3 regions of the Anaerobacillus sp. ABA4_114 genome follow, and region 2 is predicted to be linked to each of the others. Evidence: predicted binding sites of a transcription regulator. Region 2 holds the regulator's gene; each other region holds the start of a gene.
The links. Region 2 encodes Rex, which represses fermentation and respiration genes when NADH is low (regulators of the CRP and FNR family bind a similar motif). Its sites were predicted from a motif close to TTGTGAAATATTTCACAA; they were not measured.
Positions count from the first base shown of each region.

Region 1 (5,900 bases), 3.8 Mb from region 2:
TTATTCAGTGGAATGGGGAATATCACGTCTTTTTCCAATGGATGCCATTTAAAACAGGACATGGTGCTAAGTTCTGGGGTCATTACACATCAAATGATTTAGTGAATTGGACATTGCGTTCCCCGGCATTGTCTCCAGGTGACTGGTTCGACAAAGATGGATGTTATTCAGGTAGTGCGATATGCCATGACGATAAAATGTTGCTGTTTTATACAGGTAACGTGAAAGATGAAAACGGAAATCGTGAAAGTTATCAATGTATTGCAGAGTCGAGCGATGGTATTCATTTTAAGAAAAATGGTGTGGTGCTTGATTTGCCAGAAGGATACACGGCACACTTCCGAGATCCTAAGGTGTGGAAGCATGAAGATACTTGGTACATGGTGATTGGCGCACAAAATAACAAAGAAGAAGGGCGAGTTGTCCTATTCGAATCAACTGACCTTCGAAACTGGAGTCTGAAGGGTGATGTTACAGCATCCAAACACAAGAAGCTTGGTGAATTTGGATTCATGTGGGAATGCCCGGATCTATTTCACTTAGATGGAAGCGATGTACTGCTCTTTTCCCCTCAAGGTCTTAAACCAGAAGGTTACGCTTATCAAAACGTATATCAAACAGGTTATCTTTCAGGAAAGCTCGATTATAAAACAGGGCGCCTTGATCATGATGGCTTTACTGAGCTCGATCGAGGATTTGAATTTTATGCACCTCAAACGACCGAGGATGAAGAAGGTAGACGTCTCCTTATCGGATGGATGGGTGTACCGGAACAGGATGAAGAGCATCATCCGACGAGAAAACATAAATGGATTCATACGCTGACGATTCCTCGGGAGCTTCACTACCGAGACGGAAAGCTGATTCAACTACCGGTGGAAGAGCTAAACGACATGCGTCAGAGCAAAACGGAAGTTGAAGTGAGCCTCTACAATGAGCAGATGGAGCGAGAAGAGCTCAATGGCAAGGTATATGAATTGCTCGTCAACGTAAAAGAGGTAAAGGGATCTTTCTCGGTTGTGTTTAGAAACGCAGCAGAGATGGTATACAATGCTGATGAAAAGCTGCTTACTTTTAAACGGAATAGCTTTGTTGATGGAACGGAAGAGTCTAGAAGCTGTAAGATCGATTCTGTTACACAACTGCGTTTTTACGTGGATTCTTCATCAATCGAGGTGTTTACCAACGGTGGGGAAGAAGTTTTCACTTCGCGCTACTTTCCTTCTGAAGAAGATGAGAGCCTTCTATTTAAATCCGAAGGTAATACTAAGATTGATGTAACGAAATGGAACATTAAGAACCATATCACCATATAAAATGAAAGAGCCTGGCCGAATGGCCAGGCTTTTTGTTATATAGATCGAATAATGCCGCCTTCAACTCGTTGAGCTGATCCATTGATCGCTGAAGATAATGGGGATGCGAGGTATGCCACTGTGTTTGCAACTTCTTCTACTGTTGCGAAGCGTTGGATAAGAGATGTTGGTTCATTGTCTTTGAAATAATCTTTCGTAAATTGCTCTAGATCTTTATTCTCTTCTGCAGCAGCGCCTTTCATGAAGCCAGCTACCCCCTCAGTCCAGGTTGGTCCTGGTAAAACGGAGTTAACAGTAACGTTCGTTCCTTTCGTCGTTTCAGCAAGGCCACGTGAGAGGCTGATCATCGCACCTTTTGAAACGGAATATGGAATCATTTGAGAAAGTGGTTTTACTCCCGCTTCACTTGCGATGTTCAACACTCTTCCTGAATTCCTTTCAAGCATAGATGGCAGGAAGTTTCGAGTAAGTCTCACTGCACTGATGACATTTGTTTGGAAATAAGTCATCCATTCTTCATCTGTCACTTGATCGAACGGTTTGACTTCGAACATTCCCATATTGTTAACAAGAATATCTACTGCGCCGTGTTTGTGTACTTCTTCAACAAAACGCTCACTTTCATCCTGTAGTGAAAGGTCTGCTGCAATGCCGTACACCTCTCCGAATGAAGATAGCTCTTCAACCACACTATCTACACGTTCCTTTGAACGACCATTGACGATGACGTTTGCTCCTTCTTTAAGCAATACCTCGGCGATACCTTTTCCGATTCCAGAAGTAGAGCCCGTAACGACAGCTAGCTTATTTTTCATTTGTAAATCCATGATAATCTCCTTTCAAACACCCTTTGTTCCTCGACAACTGTATCAAACAATAATACAGTTGTTCAATAAACTTGCCTACCCTAGGAAAAACTCGCCTACTAAGGTTAAAAAATTCCACAATTATGTACAAAGTTTGTACGAAATGTGTCGAAAAAGTGATAGAAACTTGAGCAACTTTTGACACATTGTGATGTGTATCACATTTTTATTATTGCCCTGCTAGAATAATAGTTGATACTGCGAAGCACTGTCATTAAGCGGTTTTATCAGGTTGAAATTATGATTTTACTATAGAGAAAGAAAGGAAGGTGGCCTTGCGGTGAAGCGAATAAAGTCGATGCTAGCTTTCGCCCTGTTCATGTCTGTCATTGTTCTGAGCGGCTGTAGCAACTTAACTGTGCTTGATCCAAAAGGACCCGTAGCGGAACAACAAGCAAATCTGATTCTTTTCTCCATTGGATTAATGCTGTTTATAGTTGTTGTCGTTTTCGTTCTGTTTACAGTCATACTTGTAAAATATAGAGAGCGAAAAAGCGGACCTGAATATGAACCTCCAGAAATTGAAGGAAATGTATTCTTAGAAATTGTTTGGACGGTCATCCCTATTATTATTTTGATTGCTCTTGCAATCCCAACAGTAAAAACAATCTATGCGTTAGAAGAGCCTCCTGAAGCAACGGCTCACAAAGAACCTGTTGTTATTCATGCGACTTCAGTGGATTGGAAGTGGGTGTTTAGCTACCCGGAGGAGGATATCGAAACGGTTAACTACATCCATATCCCAGAAGATCGTCCTATTTTGTTCAAGCTTGCTTCTGCAGATTCCATGGGTTCATTCTGGATTCCATCATTAGGTGGTCAGGAATATACAATGGCCGGAATGATGACAGAACTTTATTTACAAGCAGATGAACCGGGAGAGTATCGAGGCCGGAACTCGAATTTCACAGGAGAAGGCTTCTCAGAGCAGGTATTTACAGTTACAGCTCAAACGGAAGAAGAGTATGCAGAATGGGTTGACGAGGCACAGGACGCGCCTGAATTAACTCAAGACAAATACAACGAGCTGATGTTAAAAAGTCATACAGATGAAATGACGTTCTCCTCAACGCACCTTAAATGGGTCGACCACGGTATGGATGCAGAATATGCAACAAGAGTAAGGAATGGTCTCCCGTTAGATGAGTATAAAGAAGGAAATTCTCATGGATCTCACGGTGGACATGAGGGTCACGACGAACATAAAGATCACAAAGATCATGAAAGTCATGACAGCCATGAAGGACATGAAAACCATGATGAACATTCGAAATCTGAAGATAAAGGCACTCACTCTGAGTCGCACTAAGGAAGGAGGAAGTCACCATGAAATGGGATGAGTTTTTCGTCACAGGTGATCCACTTATATATGGTGCCGATGTTTCTATTGCGTTAACGATGATCGGCGTCATTTTTGTTCTGACATATTTCAAGAAATGGAAGTGGCTTTGGACAGAGTGGCTCACGACTGTTGACCATAAGAAATTAGGTATCATGTATGTGATCGCTGCAGTACTGATGTTATTCCGAGGCGGTGTAGATGCCCTCTTGATGAGAGCACAGCTCACAGTTCCGGACGCAGGATTCCTGGACTCCACTCACTACAACGAAATTTTTACAACTCACGGTACGATCATGATTATCTTCATGGCAATGCCGTTCTTAATTGGTTTAATGAACGTCGTTATTCCTCTCCAAATTGGAGCGAGGGACGTAGCCTATCCGTTTCTTAACGCGGTAAGCTTCTGGACGTTCTTTATGGGAGCAATGCTCTTTAATATTTCATTCGTTATCGGAGGATCTCCTTCTGCTGGGTGGACAAGCTATGTTCCATTAGCAGGACTAGAGCTGAGTCCAAGCGTAGGACAAAACTATTACTTACTCGGCTTACAGATCGCGGGTATCGGTACATTGTTAACAGGAATTAACTTCCTCGTGACGATACTGAAAATGAGAGCACCTGGAATGACGCTTATGAAGATGCCGATCTTCACTTGGTCAACCTTGATCACATGTGTGATCATCATCTTCGCATTCCCAGTGCTTACAGTAGCTCTAGCACTTATGACATTCGACCGTTTGTTCGGAAGTCATTTCTTTACATTGATGGACGGCGGTATGCCGATGCTATGGGCAAACCTCTTCTGGATTTGGGGTCACCCTGAAGTCTATATCGTTATTCTTCCAGCGTTCGGTATGTTCTCAGAAATTATCAGTACGTTTGCACGTAAAACCATTTTCGGATATAAAGCAATGGTTTACTCAATGGTCGTAATCGCTGGGCTGAGCTTCCTTGTTTGGGTTCACCACTTCTTTACTATGGGAGCAGGAGGAGCAGTTAACTCGTTCTTCTCCATCACGACGATGCTCATTGCCGTGCCAACGGGTGTGAAGATCTTTAACTGGCTATTCACCTTGTATAAAGGTAGGATCCGATTCACATCAGCGATGCTATGGTCACTCGCCTTCATACCAAACTTTGTTATCGGTGGGGTGACAGGAGTCATGCTTGCAATGGCAGCAGCTGACTACCAGTACCATAATACGTACTTCCTAGTCGCTCACTTCCACTATGTATTGATCTCGGGTACTGTGTATGCTTGTTTTGCAGGTCTGCACTTCTGGTATCCAAAAATGTTCAACCATCGCTTAAACGAAAAGCTAGGCAAGTGGACATTCTGGATCTTTGTAGCAGGATTCAACTTATGTTTCTTCCCGATGTACTTCCTTGGTCTTGCGGGAATGCCGCGTCGTGTCTACACGTATGGCGCAGCAGATGGTTGGATGAGCTTGAACGTTCTAGCAACTATGGGTGGTATTCTAATGGGAATCGGATTCTTGATTCTTGTTTATAACATCTACTATAGCTTCCGTTACTCTCCACGTGAGACAACTGGAGATCCTTGGGATGGTAGAACGCTTGAGTGGTCAACTGCAGCACCAATTCCGTTCTATAACTTTGCACATGTGCCTGAAGTTAAAGGACATGACGCTTATTGGATCGCAAAGAAAGAAGGAACAGATAAAATTAAGAAGCCATATAAACCGATTCATATGCCAAGTAACTCTGGTGTACCGGTCATCATGAGTACGTTCTTCTTTATCTCTGGATTCGGTATGGTCTTCTCTTGGCACTGGATGTCGATTGCTGGACTAATTGGAGTACTAGCAACGATGGTGATGCGTTCGTTTGATTATGATAAAGGCTTCTACGTGAGTGTAGAAGAAATTGAAAAACTTGAACAGACTACCAAATAAAGGAGGCGTGACAGATGGATGCAGTTGAACATTCTCCAAATACGCCTTTAGAGTACCAGACGGAAACGGGTCGTCTGAATATTCTCGGCTTCTGGATTTTTCTTGGTGCAGAGATCGCGCTTTTCTCCACGCTTTTTGCGACCTATTTTGTATTAGACGGGCGCACAGCAGGTGGTCCTGTACCGGCAGATCTATTTGAAGTAAAAGGTGTACTAATCGAGACTTTCTTGCTATTAACAAGTAGTTTTACTTGTGGACTCGCAATTCATTATATGAGACGTCATTCATTAAAAGGGCTAGTCCTATGGATTGGGATTACCCTGGCTCTTGGACTATCGTTCCTCGGCTTTGAAATATATGAATTCATTCATTACATTCATGAAGGAGCGGCATTAACGACTAGCGCTTACTGGTCTGCATTTTTCGTACTGACTGGTACGCATGGTGCCCACGTTGCGAT
Region 1 is NZ_JBSWUM010000001.1:181,777-187,676, forward strand. It holds gene ACXAEY_RS00855 (sucrose-6-phosphate hydrolase) at 1-1,316, shown strand, start outside; gene ACXAEY_RS00860 (SDR family NAD(P)-dependent oxidoreductase) at 1,352-2,143, opposite strand; gene qoxA (cytochrome aa3 quinol oxidase subunit II) at 2,481-3,491, shown strand; gene qoxB (cytochrome aa3 quinol oxidase subunit I) at 3,509-5,440, shown strand; gene qoxC (cytochrome aa3 quinol oxidase subunit III) at 5,455-5,900, shown strand, end outside.
Region 1: a site for Rex is predicted at 2,329-2,346, ahead of qoxA (cytochrome aa3 quinol oxidase subunit II). Genes of this name have one in related genera too.

Region 2 (5,900 bases):
ACAGAATTTATATAAGAAACTAGGTTTTGTAGAAGGAGGCATCCGCAAAGGTTATTATTCAGATAACCAGGAGGATGCACTAGTAATGTGGGTGAATTTAAATGGAAAATAAATCAGAAATCATACTAGGAATCGAAACAAGCTGTGATGAAACAGCGGTTTCGATCGTTAAAGGCGGAACAGAAGTTCTTTCTAACGTCGTGGCTTCGCAAATTGAAAGTCATAAGCGTTTTGGTGGTGTCGTACCTGAGATCGCATCTCGTCATCATGTAGAGGAAATGACGGTTATTTTAGAAGAAGCACTTCGAAAGGCTGAAGTGACGATGGACGATATCGATGCGATCGCCGTTACGGAAGGACCAGGATTAGTAGGAGCCTTGTTAATTGGAGTGAACACAGCGAAAGCGTTAGCGTTCGCTCATCAAAAGCCTCTAATTGGAACCCATCATATCGCCGGGCATATCTATGCGAATCAGCTTGTCTCTGAGCTTAAGTATCCATTGCTATCTCTCGTTGTCTCAGGAGGGCATACAGAGCTTGTTTATATGGAATCTGAAGGAGAGTTCACGTTGATAGGAGAAACGCGTGATGACGCTGCAGGAGAAGCCTATGACAAAGTGGCGAGAACGTTGAAGCTGCCATACCCAGGTGGACCGCATATCGATCGTCTTGCACAAGAAGGCACGGAGTCGGTACCGCTTCCTCGTGCATGGCTTGAGAAAGGGTCTTATGATTTCAGCTTTAGTGGATTGAAATCTGCCGTAATCAACACCGTTCATAACGCAAAGCAGCGTAATGAGGAGATCAAGCCTGAAGATCTAGCGGCAAGCTTTCAAGCAGCCGTAGTCGATGTCCTCGTAACGAAAACGAAGCGAGCGGCTGAAGAGTATGATGTGAAACAAGTGCTACTTGCTGGGGGAGTTGCGGCGAACAAAGGTCTTCGAACGGCATTAAAAGAAGCCTTTAAGGATTCAGAGATCGAGCTAATCATTCCACCTCTTCATTATTGTACAGATAATGCGGCGATGATTGCTGCAGCAGGTACCATTTCCTATCGAAAAGGGAAGCGTTCTTCCTTACACCTTAATGCAAATCCGGGATTAGAACTGGGAATCTAGTCCCGGTTTTTTTGTTTCTAATTATCCACAAGCAGTGAATATTGTGGACATATTGTCCTATATCTGAAACGAAGGGGATTTCTGCTGTGGGTAAAGATTTGTGGATAACAATTCATTTAACTGTGGATAATGTTGATAAATTAGAAATATCTCGTTAAATAAACACACATTCTGTGTATAAGTATGTGGATTGTGTGAATATGTCGGAAAATTTTATATCTAAAGAAAAAACAGTCCACTGTGGACTGTTTACGCTTCTTGAAGTTCTCCCCATTCTTCCATGAGTTCTTCTGTTCTCGTTCTTAATTTATCGAGCTCTTCATTTAAGACCATCACCTTCTCATGATCTTCAAACACTTCAGGAATACAGAGTTCTGCTTCTATTTCGTCGATTCTAGCTTCTGCCGAATCAATTTCTTTTTCAATTTCGTCGATCCGCCTTAAGATTTGTCTTTCCTGGCGTTTTGCTTCTTTATCTTGTTGAAAACTAGATTTTCCAGAAACTTCGGGCGCACTCGATTGTTCCTGCTGTTCAAGAGCGGCGAGTTCAGCGAGTTCCTCTTTCTTTTCTACATAGTAATCATAGTCACCGAGGTATGATGTGACACCTTCAGTGGATAACTCAAGGACACGAGTGGCGATTCGATTGATGAAGTACCGATCGTGTGAAACGAACAAGATCGTTCCAGGGAACTGGATGAGCGCTTCTTCTAAAATTTCTTTACTATCTAAATCAAGGTGGTTCGTCGGTTCGTCGAGTATAAGGAGGTTTGACTTTTGCATCATCAGCTTAGAGAGCGCGAGTCTACCTTTTTCTCCACCGCTTAGTTCGGATACAATCTTCAATACATCATCGCCGCTGAAAAGGAAGCGGCCTAATACTGCACGGATATCCTTTTCATCGGTTAATGGGAAGTCATCCCATAGTTCGTTAAGGACAGTTTTATTGGATGTGAGATTCGTTTGCTCCTGATCATAGAACCCGACCTGAACATTACTTCCGAAGTTTAAATCTCCGCCTAGGAGGGTTTTTCCTGAGACGATCGCCTGCAGCAGCGTCGATTTTCCGATTCCGTTCGGACCAACGAGTGCAACGCTTTCCTGGCGTTTCAAGTCGAACGTAAGCTGATCGTTGATCACCGTATCCGGGTAGCCGATCGATAACTCTCGCACACTCAGTACATCGTTACCTGTTTGCTTGTCGATCCTAAACGAAATGTTGGCTGATTTCTCATCGCCTTTTGGCTTATCGATCCGCTCCATCTTTTCAAGCTGCTTTCTTCTACTTTGAGCACGCTTTGTCGTAGAGGCGCGGACGATGTTTTTCTGAACAAAGTCTTCTAGTTTTGCGATTTCCTTTTGCTGCTTCTCAAACTCTTTAAGCTGCTGCTCATAGCGCCGATCTTTCTCTTCTAAATAGAAGCTATAATTTCCTTCGAATCGTTCTGCACGGTTTCTTGAGATCTCATATACCTTGTTCACGATTTTATCGAGAAAATAGCGGTCGTGAGAAACGATGAGGATGGCACCTGTGTAGCCTGTTAAATAACCCTCGAGCCATGTGAGTGTTTGGATATCAAGATGGTTTGTCGGCTCATCCAGAATGAGTAGCTCAGGTTTTGTAAGTAAGAGTTTACCGAGCGCCAGGCGCGTCTTTTGCCCTCCACTTAGACTAGAAATCGGTGTTTTATAATCGAAATCTTTGAAGTTAAGCCCGTGAAGGACCGTACGAATATCCGCTTCGTATTTGTAGCCGCCTTTGTCTTTGAAAGCGACCTGAAGCTGGTCATATTCTTTCATGATACGCTGGTATTCCTGCTCATTTTCATAGATAGATGGGTCACCCATCTTCTCTTCGTACCGTCGAAGTTCTTTTTCCATACGACGTAGTTCTTCAAAGACGCTAAGCATTTCATCCCAGATCGATAGGTTCGATTCGAGGCCCGTGTCCTGAGCCATGTATCCAATCCGTACATCTTTCGGTTTGATGATATCTCCTGAATCATAGGAGAGCTGCCCTGTGATGAGTTTTAGAAGAGTAGACTTTCCGGCACCGTTTCGACCAACGAGTGCCACACGGTCTCTCGATTGTACTTCTAGCTTAATATTAGATAAAATAGGGTCAGCACCAAATGATTTTGATACGCCATTTACTTGTAGTGCGATCATTGTTTGTTCACCTCGAATTTCTCTCTTCTCGTTGTATGTTGAATCGAGCGATTTGCTTGATCTACCATTCGATTACGTTCCTTTAAGTTTATCGTAGTGAGGACAAGGTGGGCAACTACAGGAATGTTCATTAAATGGTAATAAAAATTCTTGTTAAAAAACAGCAAAAAGGATAGAAATGGTGTATAGTCACAAGTAGCAGCATTCCATTTAACCTTCTATCATCTATAGAAGAAAGGGGCAGCCATGAGTTCATTTACTCATTTTAATAAAGAAGGCCGCGCACAGATGGTCGATATTACAGAGAAAACTCCGACTGCTCGTACAGCGGTTGCCAAAACGAGCGTGAAGGTTAGTGAAGAAATTTATACTGGTATCAAAGACGGAAATATGAAGAAAGGCGATGTGCTTCAAGTCGCCCAAATTGCCGGGATTATGGCAGCAAAAAAAACGTCTGATCTCATCCCTATGTGTCATCCGATAGCGCTTTCTGGCGTTGACCTTCATTTCGACTGGGAAGTGAGCGCTTCCTTTTATGAGCTTACGATTGAAGCTCATGTGAAAACAAAAGGAAGTACCGGAGTAGAAATGGAAGCGCTGACGGCAGCATCAGCGGCGGCATTAACCGTGTACGATATGTGCAAAGCGCTGGATAAAGGCATCGTTATCGGGGAAACCTATCTCCTTACAAAAACAGGGGGAAAAAGCGGGGATTACAAGCGCGAGTAGGACAACCATAGATTGAGCGCGGAGGTCAATGTGGAGGGTGTTTATGGATATTGATCAAACAAAAATTCCGCAAGCGACAGCAAAACGACTGCCGCTCTATTATCGCTATTTAAAAAATCTTAGTGCATCTGGTAAACAGCGGGTAAGTTCTGCTGAATTGAGCGATGCGATAAAGGTAGATTCTGCTACCATACGAAGAGATTTTAGTTATTTCGGTGCTCTTGGTAAAAAAGGGTATGGGTATAATGTTCATTATCTGTTATCTTTCTTTAGTAAGACCCTAGATCAAGATGAAACGACCAGGGTAGCTCTAGTAGGAGTAGGTAACCTTGGGACAGCGTTTCTGCACTACAATTTCATTAAGAATAACAATACGAAGATCGAACTGGCATTTGATGCGGATGCTGCAAAAGTAAACCAAGAAATTGGTGGTATTCCGGTTTACCATATCGATCAGTTTAAAGAACAGGTGAAGAAGAACGACATCTCAGTCGTTATCCTTACAGTACCCGTTCATGCTGCTCAGTCGATTGCAGATCAGATGGACGAGGCTGGAATTAAAGGGATTCTGAACTTTACGCCAGCACGTTTGACCGTACCAGATCATATTCGAGTGCACCATATTGATCTGGCTGTTGAACTGCAGGCTCTCGTGTATTTTATGAAGCATTATCCTGTATAAACTTACAATCTTAAGGAGGTGACACGCATGGGAATGGGTGGCGCAAGTATCGCTCTAGTTGCAGTTGTTGCTTTGATCATTTTTGGACCTAAGAAACTACCTGAGCTTGGTAAAGCAGCAGGTAACACACTTCGTGAGTTCAAGAACGCAACAAAAGGTCTAGCAGATGACGACGATGATACGAACGATAAGAAAAAAAACGAACAGTAATCGGTTAGGACGGATAGGGAATGGATGAACAAAAACAATCCATCTATGATCACATAGAAGAATTAAGAAAACGAATCATCATCACAGTCGTCGTCTTAATTCTCTCCTTTATTGCGGGACTATTCATCGCAAAGCCGGTCATCGTCTTTCTCCAGAATGCTCCTGAAGCACAGGGGATTCCGATGAACGCTTTTACATTAACAGACCCGTTAAAGGTTTATTTCAGCTTTGCGTTCCTGGTTGCTTTCATTATGACATCGCCCATCGCTCTCTATCAGCTATGGGCTTTTGTTTCGCCAGGACTTTATGATAATGAACGGAAAGTAACGTTATCGTATATCCCAGCAGTCTTTCTCCTCTTTCTTGGAGGAGTTTCATTTTCATATTTCGTCCTGTTTCCTTTTGTCATCGACTTTGTCGGGAATTTGGCAGAAAGCCTCAACATTCAGGAAATGTACGGCGCAAATCAATACTTCACTTTCTTGTTTCAGTTAACGTTACCATTTGGCTTTGTGTTTCAGCTGCCTGTGATCGTTCTTTTCTTTACAAGACTCGGAATTTTAAATCCTGCCATGCTTGTACAGATTAGGAGATACGCGTATTTTGGACTCCTCGTCATAGCGGGAATGATCACACCGCCTGAAATTATTTCACACCTCATGGTTTCGGTACCACTGTTTTTACTATATGAATTCAGCATTCTTGTGTCTCGCTATGGTTATAGAAAGAGACTACAAGCAGAGGCGAAGCGTCAATTGGAAGAGCAGGATTCGGAACAGGAAGCATAACAAAAGCGATAGGATAGCCCTATCGCTTTTTGTTTTGATCTTTTTTCTTCAGTTGATTGATTTTCTTTTTAAGTAAAAAGAAGCGAATGGAGTAAGCGAAATCAACTGTGGCGAGCACCATCAGTAGTATCGTCCAAAGGCTCCACATATCTGCATCAGAACGGGCGCTTTGAATCGCAAGGTACGTGAAGATCGAACCGAGCC
Region 2 is NZ_JBSWUM010000001.1:3,939,405-3,945,304, reverse strand. It holds gene rimI (ribosomal protein S18-alanine N-acetyltransferase) at 1-112, shown strand, start outside; gene tsaD (tRNA (adenosine(37)-N6)-threonylcarbamoyltransferase complex transferase subunit TsaD) at 102-1,118, shown strand; gene ACXAEY_RS20405 (ABC-F family ATP-binding cassette domain-containing protein) at 1,368-3,287, opposite strand; gene moaC (cyclic pyranopterin monophosphate synthase MoaC) at 3,534-4,016, shown strand; gene ACXAEY_RS20395 (redox-sensing transcriptional repressor Rex) at 4,060-4,698, shown strand; gene ACXAEY_RS20390 (twin-arginine translocase TatA/TatE family subunit) at 4,726-4,908, shown strand; gene tatC (twin-arginine translocase subunit TatC) at 4,929-5,696, shown strand; gene ACXAEY_RS20380 (YdiK family protein) at 5,716-5,900, opposite strand, start outside.

Region 3 (5,900 bases), 3.1 Mb from region 2:
TAGTTCTCAACGTATGTTACTGAACTGTTATCTTCAGCAACGATGATCACGTGATTGAATAATCCTGCTTCAGGATCCTCTTGCCAGTATAGCGCTTGAACTGGAACGTCTACTTCCACGTTACGAGGTACATAAAGGAATGTTCCTCCATTAAGAAGTGCTGTATGAAGTGCTGTTAAACGATGCTCATCGACTTTCATAACATCTTTCATGAAGTACTTCTCAACAAGCTCACTATGGTTTTGTACAGCCGTTAAGATGTCTGTAAAAATAACACCTTTATTTTTAAGCTCATCAGAAAGCTGTTTGAAAACTGGCGTTGAGTTACGATGCACGAGAAGGTTACCAGATTGCTGGTCTTTGGCAACCAGTTCTTTAATATCTTCAGGAAGTTCATCCAATGAAGAAATACCTTCTGTCTGTACATCGTGCTTAAACGAAGTGAAATTAAATTTATCTATTTTCGTCTTATCAGGTTTTGGCATAGGTAGGTCTGCTGACTTCTCTAGTGCCATTAGGCGAAGCTGAGTAAGCCACTGTGGCTCTTGTCGCTTCTCTGAAAAAGACCGAACATAATCTTGATCGAATGCAATCTTCGTATCCACTGACATTGTCATCCTCCTTACTGCTTACGCTTCTTGGCCAACTGTTTCGTCTTTGATACCTAGTTCTTCTTTAATCCAATCGTAACCTTCTGCTTCAAGACGCTGAGCTAGTTCAGCTCCGCCTGACTTCACGATGCGTCCTTGCATCATTACGTGTACTTTATCTGGAGTAATATAGTTAAGAAGACGCTGATAGTGAGTGATGATCAAGCAACCGAACTCTTCGTTACGCATTGCATTAACACCTTTTGAAACAACTTTAAGAGCGTCGATATCTAGACCAGAATCAATCTCATCAAGAACTGCAATCTTTGGTTCTAGCATCATAAGTTGAAGAATTTCGTTACGCTTTTTCTCACCGCCTGAGAATCCTTCGTTAAGGTAACGCTGAGCAAATTCTTCGCCCATATCAAGCTCAGCCATTTTGCTGTCTAGCTTTTTAATGAATTTCATAAGAGAAATTTCATCGCCTTCTTCACGACGAGCATTGATTGATGTACGTAGGAAATCAGCGTTTGTAACCCCGCTTACTTCACTTGGATATTGCATAGCAAGGAAGAGGCCCGCTTTCGCACGCTCATCAACTTCCATTTCAAGCACATCTTCATCATCAAGAAATACTTTACCTTGAGTGATTTCATATTTCGGATGTCCCATGATAGCGGAAGCAAGGGTAGATTTTCCTGTACCGTTCGGCCCCATTACTGCATGAATTTCGCCACCATTTATTTCAAGGTCTAGTCCCTTGATAATCTCTTTTCCTTCAATGGAAACATGAAGATTTTCAATCTTAAGAGTTGATGCTGCCATTTGTGAATACCTCCAATAACGTTTATACTATTCCTTCTTCCTTCCTTATTGTATTAGCTATAAGGTTTATGTCAAGGAATGTGTGCTGAGTCATTCTCAATCTATTTTCATTCTAATTTTATAACAAATCCAAACTATTATCAAGGAACGAGAAATGCGTCCTTAACTAGAGTTAACAACATCTATGTGTCCTATTCAGACTACAAATCTCACCCAAGAATAAGCGTATCATTTCCTTATAAGGGAAACAACGGATGTTGTACTCATTTCAAAATAAAAAACCAGTCAGCGACTGGTTTTTATAGCGTATTGCTGATTCATTTTTGCAATTTACGGTCGAATTCACTTACCAACATCAGACTTTGGCGATGATCCATGTCTCGATCGCGCTCTACTTGCATTCGTTTGTTAAAATTCCTGCTATATTCTGCGTATCCTACTCCGTGAGACTGGAACATTGCCTTTTCCATTTCAGGTGTGTGGTTTAACCGCAAGGGGCTAATAATGAATCAATCCTTTCAGTAATTGGTTATTTATTTACTCACTTAATTTACCACTTTAATACAGTCGCCTACAAATGCCATATACACCAATTACAAAGGAAATACCCTGCTCTTCTATGTTTTGAATATATTGAAAAGTATAAATCTTATCTTTCCTTCGTTTAAGAAGCAATTCCAATACTGTGCATATATATAATGGAAGAAACTCGTAGTTTAATGCTTCATTTGATTAAGATCCGTAATACATTCCTGAACGAGGGTTACAGCTTGACTCATGGAAGCTCCTCCACCAAAGGCTGCTGTTACTCCAACTGTCTCGAGGATTTCCTCTTCAGTGCACCCTTGATCTAAGCACCCTTTCGTATGATAAATGATGCAATATTCATCTTGAGAGAAAATCGAGATCCCAAGTGCAATCATCTGCTTTTCCTTCTTACTAACGGCACCTTCTCTAAAACAAGCTTCTGTAAATGCATTATATTTCTTTGCTATTTGGGGCATTTTCTCAGTAAAGACTCCAAGGCCTTCTTTGTAATCATGCAATGCTGTTTGTGCAAAATTTGTATTTTGTTGTTCCTGCGTCACGTCACATTCCTCCTTCAATTATTCAGAGTTAGTATGAGAAGACAATCACAATGCTATCCATAAATTTGAAGAGAAAAAATTAAAGGTTGTGTGAGAATTATCACATTAATGGAGGGAATAGTTCTTTACTATGTAACTATAAGAGCTAAAGGAGTGGATGATATGTTTGAAGGTAAAACAACACGAGTCGTTGTGATTGGAACAGGGTTCGTAGGGACTAGCTATGCATTTTCTTTACTTAATCAAGAAGTTGCAAATGAGCTCGTATTAATCGATGCCAATAAAGAGAAAGCTGAAGGAGAAGCAAGGGACCTTAATCATGGCCTTCCTTTTGGTGCGCAGATGAAAATTTGGGCAGGTGATTATAGTGACTGTCGTGATGCAGATATCGTCGTCATTGCGGCTGGAGCGAACCAAGCGCCAGGTGAAACAAGGTTAGATTTAATTGATAAAAACACCAAAATCTTCAAAACAATCGTGACGAATGTGATGTCTTACAATTTTGATGGAATTTTTATTGTCGCTACAAATCCAGTTGATATCCTAAGCTATGCAACTTGGAAGTTCTCTGGCCTCCCGAAAGAAAGGGTTATCGGATCAGGGACAATTCTTGATACTGCAAGATTTAGATATTTATTAGGGGAATACTTTGATGTAGATTCTAGAAATGTTCATGGATACATTTTAGGTGAACACGGAGATACTGAATTACCTGTGTGGAGCCACACAACGATCGGCAGCAGGCCCGTTCTTTCACTAATCAAAGATACCTCTGAAGGAAAAGCAGAACTTGATGCCCTGTTTGCAGATGTGCGTGATGCAGCCTACCACATCATCAATCGTAAAGGTGCGACACATTTCGGTATTGCGATGGGATTACTTCGATTAACCAAAGCCATCTTGCGTAACGAAAATTCTATTCTTACTATATCCACTCTATTAGAAGGTGAATACGGTTTAGAAGATCTCTATATTGGCGTACCTGCAATCGTCAATAGAAATGGTATTCGAGAAGTCATTGAACTTGATCTCACTCCTCAGGAAACTGAACAGCTTCAACACTCTGCAAAAACGCTTACTGACGCTATGAAACCGGTCCTTCTTTATAAATAGCACTAAAAAAAGGTTCTCCACAAAGGAGAACCTTTTTTGCTTTATTCATTTACTGGTACGACTGCTCCATCATATTCTTCTTTAATGAAGGTTTGAATTTCTTCTGAGCGTAGAACCTCAACAAGCGTTTTTACAGCTTCGTTACTTTCATCACCTTTGTTCACGGTGATCACGTTCACGTATGGAGAGTCCGAACCTTCAAGTGCTATTGCGTCTTCTTGTGGATTTAATCCAGCATCGATCGCATAGTTCGTGTTGATTAAAACAGCATCACCTTCACCTTGCTTATAGATCTGAGGAAGAAGGGAAGCTTCTACGTTTGTTTTAAAGGTAAGGTCTTTTGGATTTTCAGCGATATCTTCGACTTGTGCATCTGTTGGATCGATACCTTCTTTAATCTTGATCAAACCTTTCGCTTCTAGCAATTGAAGCATACGACCGTGGTCTGATACAGAGTTACTCATGATGATTTCTGCACCTTTAGGAAGTGCATCAAGGTTTTCATATTCCTGTGAATAGACACCGATCGGCTCGATATGAATCCCACCAGCGTTTACGAAATCATAGTTATCGTTTTCTTCCATTTGTAGCTCCATATAAGGCACTGTTTGGAAGTAGTTCGCATCTAACTCACCATTAGCGAGAGTTTTGTTCGGAAGAATGTAATCCTGGAAGCGCTCGATTTCAAGAGTAATTCCTTCTTCCTCAAGAAGCGGCTGTGCTTTTTCTAGGATTTCAGCGTGTGGAACGTTTGATGCACCAACAACTAGTTTCGTTTCTTCACTTTCTGATCCTGAGCCTTCACTGTTTCCACCGTTATTTGCTCCACAAGCCGCTAGAGCTGCAAGAGCAACAACTGACAAAAGTAGTAATAGTTTTTTCATGGTTTCTCTCTCCTTTTTTTATCTTATCTTTTATCCATAGCTCGCGTTGTAACATCTCCGATAACCTGAAGAACTGCTACAATAGCGAGAATTAATACAGTTGCGACAAGCGTCACGTCGGGATTATTTCGTTGGAAACCATCTAGATATGCAAGATCTCCTAATCCTCCAGCCCCAACGACACCTGCCATCGCTGTATAGCTCACTAGAGCGATCGCAGTTACTGTTATTCCTGAAATCAATGCTGGCATCGCTTCAGGAAGCAGTACTTTAAAAATAATCTGGCCATTCGTAGCCCCCATCGCTTGGGATGCTTCGATCACTCCCCTGTCTACTTCTCTTAGAGCGATCTCGACCATTCGTGCGTAAAATGGGGCAGCCCCTGCAATAAGTGCTGGCAATGCAGCATTAGCTCCCAGCATCGTACCAACAATATATACAGATAGTGGGATAAGCAAAATAATTAATATGATGAATGGAATCGAACGGAACAGGTTTACAATCCCTGCAACAAAACCGTTAATATATCGATTTTCCCAGACGTTTCCCTTTGAAGTTAAGAAAAGCAGCAGGCCGAGTCCAATGCCGAGTATAAACGTTGCGAACACAGAGATCGCGGTCATGTAGATCGTTTGTAATGCCGCTTCCCACATATCCTCCCAACGCACGTTAGGAAATAGTGAACTAAGCATTTGGAATCACCTCCACTTCTACTTTCTGCTCACGTGCATAGCTCAGTGCTTTGTCGATAGAAGATTGTTCACCTTTTAGTAAGACCGATAGCTTACCATAAGGACCATCCTGCGTATGGGTGACCTTCCCTTGAATGATGTTCACTTCGATCTGAAACTCTCTGATTAACTTCGTTACGAGAGGTGACCCCGTAGCTCCTTTTACAAAAGTAAATTGTACGAGTGTCCCTTCTGCACCTTCAGTAAGATGTGAAATCGATTCTTTCATTTCCTCTGGCTCACTCAGTTGGTTTACAAAATCACGGGTGATCGGCTGCTTGGGATGATGGAAAATATCAAGTACTGGACCTTCTTCAACAACACTGCCACCTTCCATGACCGCAACACGATGACAAATCTTTCTGATCACGTGCATTTCATGAGTGATCAACACGATCGTTAGTCCTAGCTCTTTATTAATTTTCTTTAATAGGTCGAGAATACTATCTGTGGTCTTCGGATCCAGGGCCGATGTCGCTTCGTCACAGAGTAACACTTTAGGGTTATTAGCAAGTGCCCGCGCAATCCCAACTCGCTGCTTTTGACCACCACTTAGTTGAGATGGGTACGCATCTTCTCTCCCGGATAACCCAACGAGGTTGATCAACTCGTCCACTCGAGCTTTTCTTTTCTCTTTCGGCACGCCCGATATTTCAAGCGGGAACGCAA
Region 3 is NZ_JBSWUM010000001.1:881,552-887,451, reverse strand. It holds gene sufD (Fe-S cluster assembly protein SufD) at 1-611, opposite strand, end outside; gene sufC (Fe-S cluster assembly ATPase SufC) at 630-1,415, opposite strand; gene ACXAEY_RS04320 (YuzK family famiily protein) at 1,733-1,873, opposite strand; gene ACXAEY_RS04315 (carboxymuconolactone decarboxylase family protein) at 2,132-2,503, opposite strand; gene ACXAEY_RS04310 (L-lactate dehydrogenase) at 2,666-3,616, shown strand; gene ACXAEY_RS04305 (MetQ/NlpA family ABC transporter substrate-binding protein) at 3,658-4,500, opposite strand; gene ACXAEY_RS04300 (methionine ABC transporter permease) at 4,524-5,192, opposite strand; gene ACXAEY_RS04295 (methionine ABC transporter ATP-binding protein) at 5,185-5,900, opposite strand, start outside.
Region 3: a site for Rex is predicted at 2,592-2,609, ahead of ACXAEY_RS04310 (L-lactate dehydrogenase). Genes of this name have one in related genera too.